Regions from separate parts of the Streptomyces sp. GD-15H genome, predicted to be linked through region 2. Evidence: riboswitches for the same ligand, from Rfam matches in the RefSeq annotation. Region 2 holds a riboswitch; each other region holds the start of a gene.
What was found. Region 2 has a riboswitch for cobalamin ahead of WJ438_RS14255 (ribonucleoside-diphosphate reductase subunit alpha). Riboswitches for the same ligand answer to the same signal wherever they lie in the genome.
Positions count from the first base shown of each region.

Region 1: another riboswitch for cobalamin. It lies ahead of WJ438_RS31320 (cobalamin biosynthesis protein); the one in region 2 lies ahead of WJ438_RS14255 (ribonucleoside-diphosphate reductase subunit alpha).
Region 3: another riboswitch for cobalamin. It lies ahead of WJ438_RS07060 (ABC transporter substrate-binding protein); the one in region 2 lies ahead of WJ438_RS14255 (ribonucleoside-diphosphate reductase subunit alpha).

Region 1 is NZ_CP149447.1:6,635,370-6,641,378, forward strand. It holds gene cobN (cobaltochelatase subunit CobN) at 1-1,452, opposite strand, end outside; gene WJ438_RS31315 (cobyric acid synthase) at 1,449-2,984, opposite strand; gene WJ438_RS31320 (cobalamin biosynthesis protein) at 2,981-3,946, opposite strand; cobalamin riboswitch at 4,069-4,209, opposite strand; gene WJ438_RS31325 (hypothetical protein) at 4,341-4,562, opposite strand; gene WJ438_RS31330 (anion permease) at 4,606-5,835, opposite strand.
Region 2 is NZ_CP149447.1:3,087,200-3,093,208, forward strand. It holds gene WJ438_RS14245 (DUF3311 domain-containing protein) at 1-244, shown strand, start outside; partial or broken gene mctP (monocarboxylate uptake permease MctP) at 241-1,880, shown strand; cobalamin riboswitch at 2,526-2,683, shown strand; partial or broken gene WJ438_RS14255 (ribonucleoside-diphosphate reductase subunit alpha) at 2,808-5,194, shown strand; gene WJ438_RS14260 (ribonucleotide-diphosphate reductase subunit beta) at 5,194-6,009, shown strand, end outside.
Region 3 is NZ_CP149447.1:1,442,377-1,448,385, reverse strand. It holds gene WJ438_RS07070 (ABC transporter ATP-binding protein) at 103-873, opposite strand; gene WJ438_RS07065 (FecCD family ABC transporter permease) at 870-1,958, opposite strand; gene WJ438_RS07060 (ABC transporter substrate-binding protein) at 2,006-3,061, opposite strand; cobalamin riboswitch at 3,090-3,275, opposite strand; partial or broken gene WJ438_RS07055 (AAA family ATPase) at 3,326-3,879, opposite strand; partial or broken gene WJ438_RS07050 (DUF6411 family protein) at 3,996-4,235, opposite strand; gene WJ438_RS07045 (phospholipase D-like domain-containing protein) at 4,520-5,656, shown strand; partial or broken gene WJ438_RS07040 (gamma-glutamyltransferase family protein) at 5,883-6,009, shown strand, end outside.

The DNA of each region.
Region 1 (6,009 bases), 3.5 Mb from region 2:
CGACGGCGGCATGTCGGGGTCGTGGTAGATGGCGATGGGGTTCTCGCCGAAGCCGCGCGGCGGCTGGATCATGACCACGACGTTCCCGAACTGGAGGGAGGCCAGCACGATGTCGTCGCCGTCGACGTACAGCGAGCCCGGCGGCTCGCCCCACGCCTCGGTCATCGCGTCCCGCAGCGTCGGGTCCAGCTTCTCGAACCAGGCCCGGTAGTCCGCGAGCGGCACCCGCGCGGGCGCGGCGGCCAGCTGGTCCTCCGTCAGCCACTCCACGTCGTGGCCGCCCGCCTCGATGAGCCGGTGGATCAACTCGTCGCCGTCGTCGGGGTACCCATGCACCCCGTACCCCGCGTTCCGCAGCGCGTCCAGCACCCGCACCGCCGAGGCGGGGGTGTCGAGCCCCACCGCGTTGCCGACGCGGGAGTGCTTGGTCGGGTAGGCGGTGAAGACCAGCGCGAGTTTCTTCTCCGCGTTGTCCAGGTGCTTCAGCCGGGCGTGCCGCACCGCGATCCCCGCCACTCGCGCGGCCCGCTCCGGGTCGGCGACGTACACCGGTACCTCGTCCGGACCCTGCTCCTTGAAGGAGAACGGGACCGTGATCAGCCGCCCGTCGAACTCCGGAATGGCGACCTGCATCGCCGCGTCCATGGGGGACAGCGCGGCGTCGGACTCCTCCCAGGCATCCCGCGACGACGTGAGACAAAGCCCTTGCAGCACAGGCACGTTCAGATCGGCCAGCGCCCCGATGTCCCACGCCTCCTCGTCTCCGCCCGCCGACGCCTGCGAGGCGTGCGTGCCGCCGGACGCCAGCACCGTGGCGACCAGCGTGTCCGCCCGCCCGAGGATCTCGTACAGCCCGGGGTCGGCGCCGCGCAGCGAACCGCAGTACACAGGCAGGGCGTTGGCGCCGTGTGCCTCGATCGCGTCGCAGAGCGTGTCCACGAAGGCGGTGTTGTCGCTCAGTTCGTGCGCCCGGTAGAAAAGCACGCCGACCGTCGGACGGCCTTCCCGCACGGGCCGCGAACCGCGGACGCCGTACTCCGGCATCTTCCGCGGCTCCTCGAACCCCTCGCCGGTCAGCAGCACCGTGTCCGACAGGAACCGGGCCAGCTCGGCCAGGTTGTCGGGGCCGCCCTCGACGAGGTACTTCAGCGCCTCCGACACGACACCCGCGGGCACCGACGACTCGGCCATCAGCTCCGCGTCCGGCACGGCCTCCCCGCCCAGCAGCACCGTCGGGATACCGGACGCCCTGAGCGCCGCGAGCCCGTCCTCCCAGGCGCGTTTGCCGCCCAGCAGCCGGACGACGGCGAGGTCCGCGCCGTCCAGCAGCGCGGGCAGTTCGGCCGCCACGTCCACGCGGGTCGGGTTGCCGATCCGGTAGGAGACGCCGGTGGCGGCGCGGGCCGCCAGCAGATCCGTGTCGGCGGTCGACAACAACAACACTGTGCTCATGCGGGCGCTCCCGGTGGAATGAAAGGCAGTCCTTGCGGCGCGCCCGACTCGATGAGCCGCCAGAGCGCGTCCGTGTCCGCGTGCTGTTCGATCAGGTCGCCGAGCCGGTCGAGCTGCTCCTCGCGCAGCGCGGCGAACGAGGTGTCGGGGGCCGGTACGAAACGGCGCCCCGTGGCGGCGGCCACCTCGCGCAGAAAGGCCCGGCGGAAGCCGTCGGACTCCAGTGAGCCGTGCCAGTGCGTGCCCCAGGTCTGTCCGACCCGGCAGCCGTCCAGGCTGTGTCCACTGTCGTCGGAGAGGAATGCCACCCCTCCCATGACGTCGGCGACCCCGTGATGGATCTCGTACCCCTCGACCCGCTCGCCGAGGGCCTCCCCGGCGGGCCGGGTGAGGGTCTTCTCCCGGGCGAACCGCACCCGCACGGGCAGCAGGCCGAGCCCGTCGACGTGCCCGGCGCGGCTCTCGACCTCGTCCTCGATGTGCTCGCCGAGGATCTGGTACCCCCCGCAGATCCCCAGCACGGGCCGTCCCTCGGCCACCCGCCGTTCCAGGGCGTCCGCCAGCCCCCGCTCGCGCAGCCACTCCAGGGCCCGCACGGTTCCGCGGGTCCCCGGCAGTACGACGAGGTCGGCGTCGGCCAGTTCCTCGGGCCGGTCCACGAACCGCACGACGACGCCCGGTTCGGCGGCCAGCGCGTCCACGTCCGTGAAGTTGGACATCAGCGGCACCGCGCACACGGCGACCCGCAGCACGTCCTCGCCAACCGGTGGGGCGACGGCCGACTCCCGCACGGCACCGCGCAAGGACACTGCCAGCCCGTCCTCCTCGTCGATGCCGAGCCCGTGCCGGAAGGGCAGTACGCCGTACGTGTGCCGCCCGGTCAGGTCGTGCAGCATGTCCAGGCCCGGCTCCAGCAGCGTCACGTCGCCCCGGAACTTGTTCACCAGGAACCCGGCGACCAGCGCCTGGTCCTCGGGGGAGAGCAGGGCGACGGTGCCGAAGAAGGAGGCGAAGACGCCGCCGCGGTCGATGTCGCCGACGACGAGGACGGGGAGTCCGGCGTTCCTGGCGATCCCCATGTTCACGATGTCGGTGCGCCGCAGGTTGATCTCGGCCGGGCTGCCGGCCCCCTCACAGATCACCGCGTCATACGTGCTCCGCAACTGTGCGAGGCAGTCCAGCACCGTGCCCAGCAACTGCTGTTGCCGCCCGCCGTGGTAGCCCCGCGCGCTCAGCTCCCCGACCGCTCTGCCGAGCAGGACGACCTGGCTGCTCCGCTCGCCGCCCGGCTTGAGCAGCACGGGGTTCATCAGCGCGGTCGGTTCGACCCGGCAGGCCTGGGCCTGCATGGCCTGCGCCCGCCCGATCTCGGCGCCCTCGCGCGTCACGAACGAGTTCAGCGACATGTTCTGCGCCTTGAACGGCGCGACCTTGACGTCTTGCCGTGCCAGCCACCGGCAGATCCCGGCGGTCACGACGCTCTTGCCGGCGTCCGAGGTGGTACCGGCGACCAGCAGACCCCCACCGCTCATGACGTACTTCCCTTCCCGACGAGCCGCGTGCCGACGAGCCGCGCGGCGGCACCGGCGCCGAGCGCCAGCCAGCCCACGCGGCGGGAGAGGCGTACCGCCCGGTCGATGTCCGCCACGGTCACGGCCCGGCCGGCGCCGTTGAGGACGGGCCGGTGCTCGACCCGCCCGGCGTAGGACAGCGTTCCGCCGAGCCGCACGCCGAGCGCGCCCGCGAAGGACGCCTCCACGGGGCCGGCGTTGGGGCTGGGGTGCTTCGCGGCATCCGCGCGCCACGCTCGGACTGCTCCCCGCGGGTCCGGCCCGGCGATCGCGGCGAGTACGGCGGTCAGCCGCGCCCCGGGCCACCCGGCGACGTCGTCGAGGCGGGCGGAGGCCCAGCCGTAGCGCAGGTGGCGGGGGGACTTGTGGCCGACCATGGCGTCCAGGGTGTTGACGGCCCGGAATCCGAGCAGTCCCGGCACACCGGCGACGGCGCCCCACACGAGGGCGCCCACCACGGCGTCGGAGGTGTTCTCGGCGACGGACTCCACCACCGCGCGGGCGATCCCGTCGGCGTCCAGCGCCTGCGGGTCCCGCCCGCACAGGTGCGGCAGCCGTGCCCGCGCCGCCTCGATGCCCTCGGCGGTCCCGGCCCCCAGGGCCCGTTCGACGGTGCGGGCCTCCCGGGCCAGCGACGTCCCGCCGACGACGGCCCAGGTGGCGGCGCCGGTCAGGGCGACCGAGGCGGCGGGGGAGGACCGTACGCACCGGGCGGCCAGGCTCCCCAGAGCGAGGGCCCCGCCGACGCAGACGGCGGTGTGCAACGCGCCCCGGCCACGGTCGTCCCGCCACAGCACCCGTTCCACGGCAGCCGCGGCCCGCCCGAAAGCGGCGACCGGATGTCCCCGGCGGGGATCACCGAGGAGCAGGTCGCCGAGGAGGCCGGCGGCGGCACCGTACGCGAACTCGCGAGCGGTACCCACGGGTTCAGCCGGTGGGGGATCCGGTGGAAGTGGTCGCCCCGAGCCGGGGCGGAGCGTCGCTGGTCAACCTCAACAGGCAGCCGGGCATGGCGATATGTCCTCACTCAGGGTGTCCACGCCCTGGTTCGACGAGACCGGCGGTGAGAGTTCCTGGCTCCCGGGGTGTGCACCCCGGTGACAGTGGCGGGACCGCGCCGGACTTTCACCGGCTTCCTCTCCTGCCGCCGTATTGGCATCCGGCAGTCCACCACGGTCCGGAAGAACCGTCAACTTGCCTTTGACCTGCGAGGCTGAAGTGTGCTGAGGCCCACAGAGGGGTTCCGGTGGGGGAACGCGAACGGGCGGTGCGGGGCGCGAAGCCCCGCACCGCCCGTCGGACGGAGACGACCCGGAATCAGGCCATGATCAGAGAGATCCCGTACGCCACCGCTGCCGTGCAGGCCGCGAAGCAGGCGTAGGCGCCGACGACCGCCAGGGCCGCGGACTCGCCCTGGGCCGTGGCACGCTCACGGCGGGACAGGCCGACGATGCCGAGGGTGAACAGGGCCACCAGGGCCACGGTGACCACGAGGCTGACGCCGAAGACGGAACCGAGGGCCGCCCAGTCGATCTTCATGATGCTCTTCTTCCTTCGTGTCTTCCTTCGTACCGGGGTGCGGTCAGACGGTGGTCTTGGCTGCCGGGGCCGGGATGGTGGCCGAGAACTCCTCGGTCACGGTGCCCGCCGGGGGCGGGGTCACCGCGGCCATGGCGGCGGTCACCACGCCGACCGGCTCCTCGACGGGGTCGTCGTGGTCGTTGACGTTGGTGTGGTCGACGATCTCACGCCGGGAGATCTTCCAGATCGCCGCGCTGGAGGCGACCAGGAAGACGGCGACGATGGCGGTGCCCCAGCTGCCGGTTCGGCAGACCAGTTCGGCGATGGCCGCGACCAGGGCCGCCGCCGGCAGCGTCAGGCCCCAGGCGACGAACATCCGGGTGGCCGTCGACCAGCGGACGACACCGCCCTTGCGGCCCAGGCCCGCACCCATCACGGCACCGGAGACCGAGTGCGTGGTGGAGAGGGAGAAACCGAGGTGGGAGGAGGCCAGGATGACCGTCGCGGCGCTGGTCTGGGCGGCGAAGCCCTGCTGCGGCTGGAGGTCCGTCAGGCCCTTGCCCATCGTGCGGATGATGCGCCAGCCGCCGAGGTAGGTGCCGAGCGCGATGGCGACGCCCGCGGACACGATGACCCACAGGGGCGGGTCGGAGTCCGGGGCGAGGGTGCCGCCGGCGATCAGGGCCAGGGTGATGATGCCCATCGTCTTCTGCGCGTCGTTGGTGCCGTGGGCCAGGGAGACGAGGCCGGCGGAGGCGATCTGGCCCGCCCGGTAGCCCTTCTCGGACGCCTTGCCGTCGGCCTTCTTGCCCAGGCGGTAGGTCAGTCGTGTCGCGAGCATCGCGGCGAGGCCGGCGACCAGCGGCGCGGCGATCGCGGGGATCAGTACCTTGGTGACCAGGACGTCACCGTGTACCGCGCCGAAGCCCGCCGAGGCGACGGTGGCACCGATCAGGCCGCCCATCAGGGCGTGCGAGGAACTGGACGGCAGACCGACCAGCCAGGTCAGGAGGTTCCAGAGGATCGCGCCGACCAGTGCGGCGAAGATGACCTCGGGACGGATGCCGGCCTCGTCGACGAGGCCTTTGGAGATCGTGTTGGCGACCTCCACGGAGAGGAAGGCGCCCACCAGGTTCAGCACGGCGGACATGGCCACCGCGACCTTGGGCTTGAGAGCACCGGTCGAAATGGTTGTCGCCATCGCGTTCGCGGTGTCGTGGAAACCGTTCGTGAAATCGAACGCGAGTGCGGTTACCACCACAATCGCGAGGATCAGCGAGAAGCTTTCCATTTACCCAGGCAATCGTTCGAAGTCATTGGCGCGTTGAACGTAGGTAACCTGAGTGAACGGAAGATGAACTGGGATGGGCATCGGGATGACCGTGATGGGTGCGGTCGCTCCATCGGACGGCCGCACCTCCACCATGGCCCGCGCGCGGCGGTGCGGCTGAAGGGCTGTGCGCCG
Region 2 (6,009 bases):
GGTGGTGACGCCGACGCGCGTCGTCATCGCCGTCTGCCTCTTGGCACCGTTCGTGGCCATGATGTGGGTCGGCTCGTACGCGAAGACCGACCCCGTCTTCATCGGCATCCCGTTCTTCTACTGGTACCAGATGCTGTGGGTGCTGATCTCCGCCTCGCTGACGGTGATCGCGTACAAGCTGTGGCAGCGTGACCAGCGTGACCAGCGTGCCCGCACGACCGCGAAGGACGGTGCGGGGCGGTGAGCGACGGCGTGAACGGCGTGGCACTCGCCGTCTTCGCCTTCTTCTTCGTCCTCGTCACGGCGATGGGCTTCACGGCCGCCCGCTGGCGCAAGGCCGCGAACGAGCACAGCCTCGACGAATGGGGCTTGGGCGGACGGTCGTTCGGCACCTGGGTCACCTGGTTCCTGCTCGGCGGCGACCTTTACACGGCGTACACCTTCGTGGCCGTGCCGGCGGCGATCTACGCGGCCGGCGCGGCGGGCTTCTTCGCCGTGCCGTACACGATCCTCGTGTACCCGCTGATCTTCACCTTCCTGCCCCGGCTGTGGTCGGTTTCGCACAGGCACGGCTATGTCACGACGTCCGACTTCGTGCGCGGCCGTTTCGGCTCGAAGGGGCTGTCGCTGGCGGTGGCGGTCACCGGCATCCTGGCGACGATGCCGTACATCGCGCTCCAACTGGTCGGTATCCAGGCCGTGCTGGACGTGATGGGCATCGGCGGCGGCGAGAACACCAACTGGTTCGTCAAGGACCTCCCGCTGCTGATCGCCTTCGGTGTGCTGGCGGCGTACACGTACTCCTCGGGTCTGCGGGCCCCGCGCTGATCGCGTTCGTGAAGGACACGCTGATCTACCTCGTGATCGCGGTGGCGATCATCTACATCCCGATCAAGCTGGGTGGCTTCGACGAGATCTTCGCCAAGGCGAGTGAGGCGTACAGCGAGACCAACCCGGCCACGGGCGCGCCGCGCGGTTCGCTGGTGCCCGGCGAGGCGGGGCAGTGGACTTACGCCACGCTGGCGTTGGGCTCGGCGCTCGCGCTGTTCATGTACCCGCACTCGATCACCGCGACGCTGTCCTCGCGCAGCCGTGAGGTGATCCGCCGCAACACCACGATCCTGCCGCTGTACTCGCTGATGCTGGGCCTGCTGGCGTTGCTCGGTTTCATGGCGATCGCGGCCGGGGTCGATGTCAGCAACGGGCAGCTGGCGGTCCCGCAGTTGTTCGAGGACATGTTCCCGGACTGGTTCGCCGGTGTGGCCTTCGCGGCGATCGGCATCGGTGCGCTGGTGCCGGCGGCGATCATGTCGATCGCCGCCGCGAACCTGTTCACCCGCAACATCTACAAGGACTTCTTCAAGCCCGACGCGACACCGGCGCAGGAGACCAAGGTCTCCAAGGTGGTCTCACTGCTGGTGAAGGTGGGTGCGCTGGCCTTCGTCCTCACCATGGACAAGACGGTCGCCATCAACTTCCAGCTGCTGGGCGGCATCTGGATCCTGCAGACCTTCCCCGCCCTGGTGGGCGGCCTGTTCACCCGCTGGTTCCACCGCTGGGCACTGCTCGGCGGCTGGGCGGTCGGCATGATCTACGGCACGGTCGCGGCGTACGGGGTGGCCTCGCCGACGCAGAAGCACTTCGGCGGTTCGTCGGACGAGATCCCGGGCATCGGCGAGATCGGCTACATCGGCCTCACCGCGTTCGTGCTCAACGCGCTGGTGACGATCGCCCTGACCTCCGTCCTGAGGGCGGTCAAGGCGCCCGAGGGCATCGACGAGACCCGGCCCCAGGACTACACGGCGGACGCGGGCGACCCGGGTGTCAGCACCGAGCTGGCCCTGGACACGGCGGACGCGGCCGCCGACGGCAAGCACTGACGGGGTACGCGGGTACGGCAGGGGGCCGCCGGATGTCTCCGGCGGCCCCCTGCCGTACCCGTCGGGCACACTCACCCCATGGACATCGTCACCCGGCCGGTGGAGCCGCACGAGTACGAGGAACTCGGTGAGATCACCGCGCAGGCCCACCTCCGCGACGGGCTGCCCGACTTCGGGTGGAGCGGCGTGTACCTCGTTGAACCCTCCCCAGCTCAAGCAGGGGGATTCCTGGCTCAGGAAGCCTCACAGGTCAGCGACCTGCAAGGTCCTACTCCCTCCGCGCCGGCCGGGACGGGGGCTGCCCGGTTCGTTCGAGCAGAGCTCGGGTGTGCCGGCTTGGTTCTCGCAAAGCACGGCAGCCATCCTGCCCGGCCGGACGGGCGACCGTTCGCCCTGGAGGCGAAACCCCGTTCTCGTCCTGCTCCGCAGGCGTTCGCGTGCGGGTCGTGCTGTCGACCCAGCGGTCGATGCACTCGGCCCACCGCCTCCATGAGCGGCTCGGCTTCGTCCGCTCCCGGAGCGGGACCGGAACCCGGTACCGGACCTGGACGACATCATGCCGCTCGCCCACGAGCGGACGCTCTGACACCCCTCCTGTTCTGACGTCACCCCCCGGCACGACACAAGATATGGGATCGTCAGCAGCACACGACACAAGATGTATGCTCATGCTTGCTGTCGTCGCAGGGGAATCCGGTGCGAATCCGGAACTGTCCCGCAACGGTGTACTTGTGCGTGTCCGCGTTTCCCGCGTGCCCGCACGGGCTTCAGTCCGAGGACCTGCCGACAGCGCGCCCGGCCGTCCGGTCCGGGTGCCTGCCGTCCGGGCCTCGTGGAATGGGCCGGTGGACGCGAGACGCGTGCGCGCGCCCGTGTGCTGCCCCCTGCCCTCGACGAGGCCCCGTGCCGAGCGAGGGAGAGCCCCACGTGACCACCGCGCCAGCCGATCCTGCTTCAGCGGTCGACGTGACCGACATGAGCGACGCGAGCGACGGCCCCGGTGCCGCGCTGCTGCGGACCCTGACCGAGCTGACCGCCGACCTCCCCGACGCCGAGCCCGGCCGGGTCGCCGCCGCCGCGCTGCGCGGCCGGTCCGCCCATGCGGACGAAGCCGAGCTGCGGGAGCTGGCCACCGAGGCGGCGGCCGGGCTCATCCCCGAGGACCCCGTCTACTCCCGGCTCGCCGCACGACTGCTGATCCTCGGCATCCGTGCCGAGGCCGTCTCGCAGGGTGTCACGTCGTTCACCTCATCGATCTCGACGGGCCACCGTGAGGGCCTCGTCGCGGACCGGACCGCCGAGTTCGTCCTGCTGCACGCGGCCCGACTCGACGCGCTGATCGACCCCCGCGCGGACGACCGTTTCGGCTACTTCGGCCTGCGCACCCTGCACAGCCGCTATCTGCTGCGGCATCCGGTCACCCGCAAGGTCGTCGAGACACCGCAGCACTTCCTGCTGCGGGTCGCCGCCGGTCTCGCCGCGAACGACACCCCCCGCTCGGTGGACGAAGTCGCCACGCTGTACGGCCTGATGAGCCGCCTGGAGTACCTTCCCTCCTCCCCCACCCTGTTCAACTCCGGTACGCGGCATCCCCAAATGTCGTCCTGCTACCTCCTCGACTCCCCCAAGGACGAACTGGACTCCCTCTACGACCGCTACCACCAGGTGGCCCGCCTCTCCAAGCACGCCGGCGGCATCGGCCTGCCCTACTCCCGCGTCCGCTCCCGCGGTTCGCTGATCCGCGGCACCAACGGGCACTCCGGCGGCATCGTCCCGTTCCTGAAGACCCTGGACGCCTCGGTCGCCGCCGTGAACCAGGGTGGTCGGCGCAAGGGCGCGGCGGCGGTCTACCTGGAGACCTGGCACTCCGACATCGAGGAGTTCCTGGAGCTGCGCGACAACACCGGTGAGGACGCGCGCCGTACGCACAACCTGAACCTCGCGCACTGGGTGCCGGACGAGTTCATGCGCCGGGTGAACGCCGACGCGCCGTGGTCGCTGTTCTCCCCGTCCGACGTCCCGGACCTGGTCGACCTGTGGGGCGAGGAGTTCGACGCGGCCTACCGGGCCGCCGAGGCAGCGGGTCTGGCCACGAAGACGCTCCCCGCGCGGGAGCTGTACGGGCGCATGATGCGCACCCTCGCCCAGACCGGCAACGGCTGGATGACCTTCAAGGACGCCGCCAACCGCACCGCCAACCAGACCGCCGAACCGGGCCACGTCGTCCACTCGTCCAACCTGTGCACGGAGATCCTCGAGGTCACCAGTGACGGGGAGACGGCGGTCTGCAACCTGGGGTCGGTCAACCTCGGCGCGTTCGTCGATCAGGTGAACGGCGACCTCGACTGGGAGCGGCTGGACACCACCGTCCGCACCGCCGTCACCTTCCTGGACCGGGTCGTCGACATCAACTTCTACCCGACCGAGCAGGCGCGCCGTTCCAACGCCCGCTGGCGCCCGGTGGGGCTGGGCGTGATGGGCCTCCAGGACGTCTTCTTCCAGTTCCGGCTGCCTTTCGACTCCCCCGGGCGAAGGCTCTCTCAGCCCGTATCGCCGAGCGGATCATGCTCGCCGCGTACGAGACGTCCGCCGACCTCGCCGAGTCCCACGGCCCCCTGCCGGCCTGGGAGAAGACGCGTACGGCACGGGGCGTCCTGCACCCCGACCACTACGGCGTGGAGACGACCTGGCCCAAGCGGTGGGCCGCGCTGCGCGAGCGCACGGCCACGACCGGCATGCGCAACTCGCTGCTCCTGGCGATCGCGCCGACCGCCACCATCGCGTCGATCGCGGGCGTGTACGAGTGCATCGAGCCGCAGGTGTCCAACCTGTTCAAGCGCGAGACGCTGTCCGGCGAGTTCCTCCAGGTCAACTCGTACCTGGTGAACGACCTGAAGCGGCTCGGCGTGTGGGACGCGCGGAGCCGTGAGGCGCTGCGCGAGGCGGGTGGCTCGGTGCAGGACTTCACCTGGATCCCCGAAGAGGTGCGCGGGCTGTACCGCACCGCGTGGGAGATCCCGCAGCGCTCTCTGATCGACATGGCCGCCGACCGCACCCCGTTCCTGGACCAGTCGCAGTCGCTGAACCTGTTCATGGAGACGCCGACCATCGGCAAGCTCTCCTCGATGTACGCCTACGCCTGGAAGCGGGGCCTGAAGACCACGTACTACCTGCGCTCGCGCCCCGCGACTCGCATCGCCCGCGCGGCCCGGGGCCACGCACAAGCGCAAGCCCCCGTCCAGCAGTCGGCGCCCGACCCCGAGGCGGTCGCCTGCTCCCTTGAGAACCCCGAGTCCTGCGAGGCCTGCCAGTAATGTCCACCACCGCCCCCACCGCCCCCACCGCCCGAACCCAGAACCTTCTCGACCCGGGCTTCGAGCTCACCCTGCGCCCCATGCGCTACCCCGACTTCTACGAGCGCTACCGGGACGCCATCAAGAACACCTGGCACGTGGAGGAGGTCGACCTCCACTCGGACGTCGCCGACCTGGCGAAGCTCAGTCCCGAGGAGCAGCACCTGATCGGGCGGCTGGTGGCCTTCTTCGCCACCGGCGACTCGATCGTGGCCAACAACCTGGTGCTGACCCTCTACAAGCACATCAACTCCCCGGAAGCGCGGCTGTACCTGTCTCGGCAGCTCTTCGAGGAGGCGGTGCACGTCCAGTTCTACCTGACCCTGCTGGACACCTATCTGCCCGCCCCGGAGGACCGCGCCGCCGCCTTCGCCGCGGTGGAGAACATTCCCTCCATCCGCGAGAAGGCCGAGTTCTGCTTCAAGTGGATGGACTCGGTGGAGAAGCTCGACCGGCTGGAGACGCGGGCCGACCGCCGCCGTTTCCTGCTCAACCTGATCTGCTTCGCCGCGTGCATCGAGGGTCTGTTCTTCTACGGGGCGTTCGCCTATGTGTACTGGTTCCGCAGCCGGGGCCTGCTGCACGGTCTCGCGACGGGCACCAACTGGGTGTTCCGGGACGAGACGATGCACATGTCCTTCGCCTTCGACGTGGTCGACACCGTTCGCGAGGAGGAACCGGAGCTGTTCGACGACCGGCTTCAGCAGGAGGTGACGGACATGCTGCGCGAGGCGGTCGAGGCGGAACTGCAGTTCGGGCGCGACCTGTGCGGTGAC
Region 3 (6,009 bases), 1.6 Mb from region 2:
CGACGCCGTGAGACCGATACCTCCCATCAGTCCCAGCAGCACCACCACGGACATCGACATACCGCTCTCACCTTCGACGGGACCATGCCGGAGACCGGCGCGTCAGGGAACGAACGTCACGTGGGGAGATCCCGTGCGGGGATGGACCGCGACCTCGGCCGTGACTCCGTAGACCTCCGCCAGCAGCCGGGGGGTGAGGACGTCGGCGGGCGGGCCGCAGGCGGTGACCTCGCCGTCGGACAGGACGTACAGGCGGTCGCAGTAGTGGGCGGCCAGGTTGAGGTCGTGCAGCGCCACCAGCACCGTGACGGGCAGCCGCCGCAGCGCGCCGAGCACGTCCAACTGGTGGCGGATGTCGAGATGGTTGGTCGGCTCGTCCAGGACGAGGAGCGACGGCTGCTGGGCGAGGGCACGGGCGATGAGCACGCGCTGGCGTTCGCCACCGGAGAGCCGGTCGAAGGGACGGCCGGCCAGGCCGGTGGCGTCCACGGACCTCAGCGCCGACTCGATCAGTTCGGCGTCCTCGGGGGTGTCGCCGTCGAGGAGCCGCTTGTGCGGGGTGCGGCCCATCGCGACGACCTCACGGACGGTGAGGTCGAAGTCGGCGCCCGACTCCTGCACCACCGCGGCCACGTCACGGGCCAGTTGACGCACCGACAGCGACCAGGCGTCCGTGCCGTCGACGCGGATCCGGCCGGCATCGGGGCGCAGGACGCGGTACACGGCACGCAGCAGGCTGGACTTGCCGCTCCCGTTGGGACCGACCAGGCCGATCACCTCACCCGGACGCGCGGTCAGGGAGACGTCACGGACCAGGGTGCGGGCACCCGCGGTCAGAGTGATTCCGTCGACGGTGAGTTCGGCCGCGCTCATGCTCCCCTCCGGTCGCTCCGGTCGGTGCCGCGCCGTGCATCGCGGCGCATCAGCCACAGGAAGAACGGCCCCCCGCACAGGGCCGTGAGCACGCCGACGGGGATCTCCATGGGCGCGGCGACCGTGCGTGCGGCGATGTCCGCCCAGATCAGGAAGACCGCTCCGCCGAGCGCGGCCGTCGGCAGGACGCGGCGGTGGTCGCCGCCGACGACGAGCCGCACGATGTGCGGCAGCATCAGACCGACGAACCCGATCGGTCCGGCCGCCGCGACGAGGACACCGGTGACGAGGGAGAGCAGGACGAACATGCGCACCCGGAACCGGGCCACGTCCAGCCCCATCGTGGTGGCGGCCTCCTCGCCCGCGAGCAGCAGGTTCAGATTGCGGGCCTGCGCCATCAGGACGCCGACGCCGATCAGCAGGGCCGTGCTCGGCAGCCACAGGGTGCTCCAGTTGACGCCGCCGAGGCCGCCGAGGGTCCAGGCGAGGACCGTGCGGGCCTCGTTGCCCCGGTCACCGGTGAGCAGCAGCAGGTTCAGGACCGCCGTGAGCACCGCCGCGACGGCCACCCCGGACAGCACCAGCCGGACCGACGTGATGCGGCCGCCGGTGCGGGCACTGGCGTACACGAGCAGCAGGGCCCCGAGGGCGCCCGCGAAGGCCGCGACCGACAGGGACACCGGTCCGAACAGGGTCACCCCGAACACGATCACGACGACGGCGCCCAGGGCCGCCCCCGAGGAGACACCCAGCAGATAGGGCTCGGCGAGCGGGTTGCGGATGAGGGCCTGCATGGCGGTGCCCACCACCGCGAGCCCGGCGCCGGCCACCGCGCCGAGCAGGACGCGCGGCGCCCGCACGTCCAGCACGATGGTCTCCCGGGCCCGTGACCACTGCGCGTCCCCCAGGTCGGCGCCCAGCGCGTGCGTGACGATTCCCCAGGCCTGGCCGGGCGGCACCCGCACCGAGCCGATGCCCAGGCCCGCGACGACCGACATCAGGAGCAGGACGGCGAGGACCAGCAGCGTGACGGTGAGCGTCCCCGGCGTGCCGCGCTTCTCGCCCGGTGGCCGCCGACGCCGCACGCCGGGGTCGGCGGACGCGTCGGAGGGCAGGTCGGCGGCGGGGGCCGTCACCGGAAGCTTCCGGGGTGCAGCCCGCGCGCCAGGTCCTCGACCGCGTACGCGGAACGGATCCCGACCAGGGTCGCGGTCAGCGGCAGTACGACGAACCGCTCGTTCCTGACGGCGGGTACGTCGGCGAGGGCGGGCTGGGAGAGCAGATACTCCTTCTTCCGCTCGACGCTGCTCTCCCCGGCGTAGTCGTAGAGGGCGATGACCTCGGGTGCGCGCTCGACGACCTGTTCCCAGGAGACGTCACCGAACACGTCGTCGAGGTCGGCGAAGACGTTCGTGCCGCCGGCCAGGCTGATCAGCTCGGTGCCCAGGCTCTTGCCGCCCGCGGTCAACGCGGACTTGTCACCGCTGTCGTAGACGAAGACCGGCACGTCGGGTTCGCCGTCGACGGCCGCGGCGGCTCGGTCGACCCGGCCACGGAGGTCGGACACCAGCAGGTCGGCGCGCTCGGGGACGCCGAAGACCGTGCCGATGGTGCGGATCTCGTCGTAGGTGTCCTTCATCGTCACCCGCTTCCTGCCGCAGTACTCGCGGTTGAGATAGGTGTCGATGCCCGCGTCGGCGAACGCCTCGCGGGAGCGGCCCTCGTTCGAGGCGAAGGCGCTGCCGTAGCCGCCGTAGACGAAGTCCGGCTCGGCGTCGAGGATCTCCTCGAAGGACGGCTCCCTCTTCGCGAGCTCCGGTATCGCCTCGTAGTCCTCCCTGAGTTCGGGCAGGACGGCCGAGTCGGGGAACGCGGTGCCGACCATGCGGTCCTTCAGCCCGAGGGCGAGCATCAGCTCCGCGGGATGCTGGTGAATGGTGACCACGCGGGACGGGGGCTCGTCGTACGTCGTTCTGACACCGCAGTTGTCGACGGTGACGGGGAAACCCCCGGCCGGGGCCGCCGTGTTGCCCGCGTCGCCGCTCGGATCCCGGCCGGAGCCGTCGGACGGGCCGCAGCCGGCCGTGAGCAGGACCGCCGACAGTGCGACGGCCGCGGCCGCCGCACGCGGGGCACGGCGCCGCCGGGCAGGGCGGAAGGAAGACGGGCGCGCAAAGGCGTGGGACACGTAAAGCCTCCTGGGAGTCCGCGCTCCTCAAAACGGGCCCGCGACAGGCCAGTGTCCTGACTCCCGGATCGACGTTCCCCCTCGCCTTCCCACGCGGTGCGCGCAGTGGCGTCTCGAAGGGGTGCACTCCCCGGTCACAGTGGCGGGACCGTGCCGGATTCACACCGGCTTCCTGTCTCCCGTCGCGGCGATGACCAGCCGATCCTACGGTCTGGAGCTCCGTGCTCAAAAGGCGCCCGGGGCGGGCGTGCACGGTTATCGGCATTAGCCGACGCGTGCGGGCAGTCCCGTGAGACCGGTGTCGCGCATGACGCGGGTGAGGGTGTCGTGGAGGGTGGCCTCGGCTCCGACGACGGTTTCGGCGACATCCGGAAGGAGGTCGCGTTCGCGGTACCCGTCACGGAGTTCCCGCTCGGTGACCTGGGCCAGATAGTCGGGATCGGCCTTCGAGGCGTGCCGGGCAAGGGTCTCCTCGAAGGGGATGTCGAGGTAGAAGCAGTGCGAGACGCCGCGGTGGTCGCCGACCAGACCCGCGAGCACGTCGCCGTAGCGGTCGGCGTGCAGGATGCCCTCGACGACGACGTGGTAGCCGGCGTCCAGCGCGTAGCGGGCGACCGTGTCGCTCAGCCCGATGTCGGCGGCGCCGGGCACGTCCCGTTCCCTCAGCACGGTCCGCCTCAGGTTGTCCTGCCCGACCAGGGCCAGGCCGCGCCCGAAGCGGTCGCGGATCCCCGCCGCCACCGAGGACTTGCCCGACGCCGAGTTCCCCGGACGACGACGAGCCGGGTCTCTTCGCTTCCCACGGTCACGCGAAGCACGCTACTCCGGCGGCCGGGGAGCCACGCCGGCCCCGTCCCGGCCTGACCGCGACGGCGGGGACGGGCATGCCCGCACGCGTCGACGGCGGTCCGGGGGGGCGAGGACCGCCGGGTTCGGAAGGCAGGCGGCCACGAGTGCGGCGACCGGCGGAACCACTGCGGCCCACGGCCTTCGAGCTGCTGCGGAACGGCTTGCTGAACAGGCGTCCCAGGGGGCCGGGTGCCTTTCCTCCCGCACGGGAGCCGAAGCCCAGGGCTCGTTGGGTGCCGCGTTCGGGCCCGCGGGACAGGCGGGGCACGAGGAATGCCAGTACGGCGAGAACGACACAGAGCGCGACAATTCCGACGACGGCCACGATAACCTCCAACGACTGTGACGTAGCTGCCGTTTGTCCTCGCCCACAGGGGATATACGTGGCCAGGGGCTCGCTCGACGAGTGGAAAGCCGACCCGGTGACCGTTTCCCGGGGCGTGCCGCCTGCCGTCGTCGCCCTGCTGTGCCGACCTCCGCCGGACGAGGACGGACAGTACGGAGCTTCCTCGCGTGCCGGCCGGAGAGTGGATGAGCCTCGAAGAGGTGCCACAGCACACCCCGCCCTCCACGTCCGCCGGCGGGTCCGCCGGTGAACGCGCGTTGCGGATGCGTCGCAGGCTGGAGCGGCTGATCGGAATCGCCGCGACGGAGGACAACGCCCTGGTCGCGCTGCGAAACGGTGACGAGATCTTTCCCGCGATGCTGGAGAGCGTGCGGTCCGCCGCGTACACGGTGGACATGATGACGTTCGTGTACTGGAAGGGCGACATCGCCCGGCAGTTCGCCCGGGCCCTGGCGGAGCGGGCCCGCGCCGGCGTGCGGGTCCGGCTGCTGCTGGACGGGTTCGGCAGTCGCACGATCGAGAAGGGCCTGTTGGAGCACATGCGCGAAGCCGGCGTGCGCGTGGTCTGGTTCCGGGAGCCGATGGCGCTCTCGCCGCTCAAGCAGAACCATCGCTGCCACCGCAAGGCGCTGCTCGTGGACGAGCGCGTGGCGTTCACCGGCGGGGTGGGCATAGCCGAGGAATGGTGCGGCGACGCCCGTGACGAGCACGAGTGGCGCGACACGCACGTCGAGGTGCGCGGTCCGGCGGTGGACGGTGTCGCCGCGGCGTTCGCGCAGAACTGGGCCGAGTGCTGCGGCGAACTCTTCGACGACCATGACCGGTTCGGCGAACACCGGCCCCAGGGAAACGCGGTGGTGCAGGTGGTGCGCGGTTCGGCCGGCTTCGGCTGGCAGGACATGCAGACCCTGGTCCAGGTGATGATCGAGTCGGCCGAGGAGCGGTTCCGGCTCACGACCGCCTACTTCTCACCGGACGCCTACTTCATCGAACTTCTGTGCAACGCGTCGCGACGCGGGGTGGAGGTGGAGATCCTTCTGCCTGGGCCGCACACCGACAAACGGGTCTGCCGGCTGGCCGGGCAGCATTTCTACGAGGAGCTGCTGGCCTGCGGCGTGAGGATCTACCAGTACCAGCCGACGATGTTGCACGCGAAGGTCATCACCGTGGACAGGGCGGCCGCGCTCATCGGGTCGACCAACTTCAACCGGCGTTCCCTCGAACACGACGAGGAGGTCATGCTGGCCGTCCTCGACGAGGAGTTCACCGGCACCCTCGACGCCCATTTCGACGAGGACGTGACGGACAGTGAGCCGATCCGGGAAGGACGATGGGGGAGACGGTCGCTGCTGCAGCAGGCGCGTGAGAAGGCCGTCCTGCCCATACGCCGGTTCCTGTGACACCGGGGGAGCGCGGCAGGGGATGACGGGAGCCCGTGACCGGGCCGTCCTCGCCGCCGAGGCCCGCAGGTTCTTCCACCGTCGGCGTCAGCCGCACATCGCCCGCAGCCGTTTCGGCGGACCACACGTCCGCCACCGAAACTCCCCGGCCTCTCCCCGGGTTCTTCCCGGAGCGGGCAGAGAGGATGGGTGAGGTCGTCGGCACGCGCGAACACTGAGGTGAGAGATGCAGTTCACCACCCGCCCCACCCTTCAGGGCACCTTCGGCATGGTGTCCTCCACGCACTGGCTGGCGTCCCAGTCGGCCATGGCCGTCCTGGAGGGCGGTGGGAACGCGTACGACGCGGCCGTGG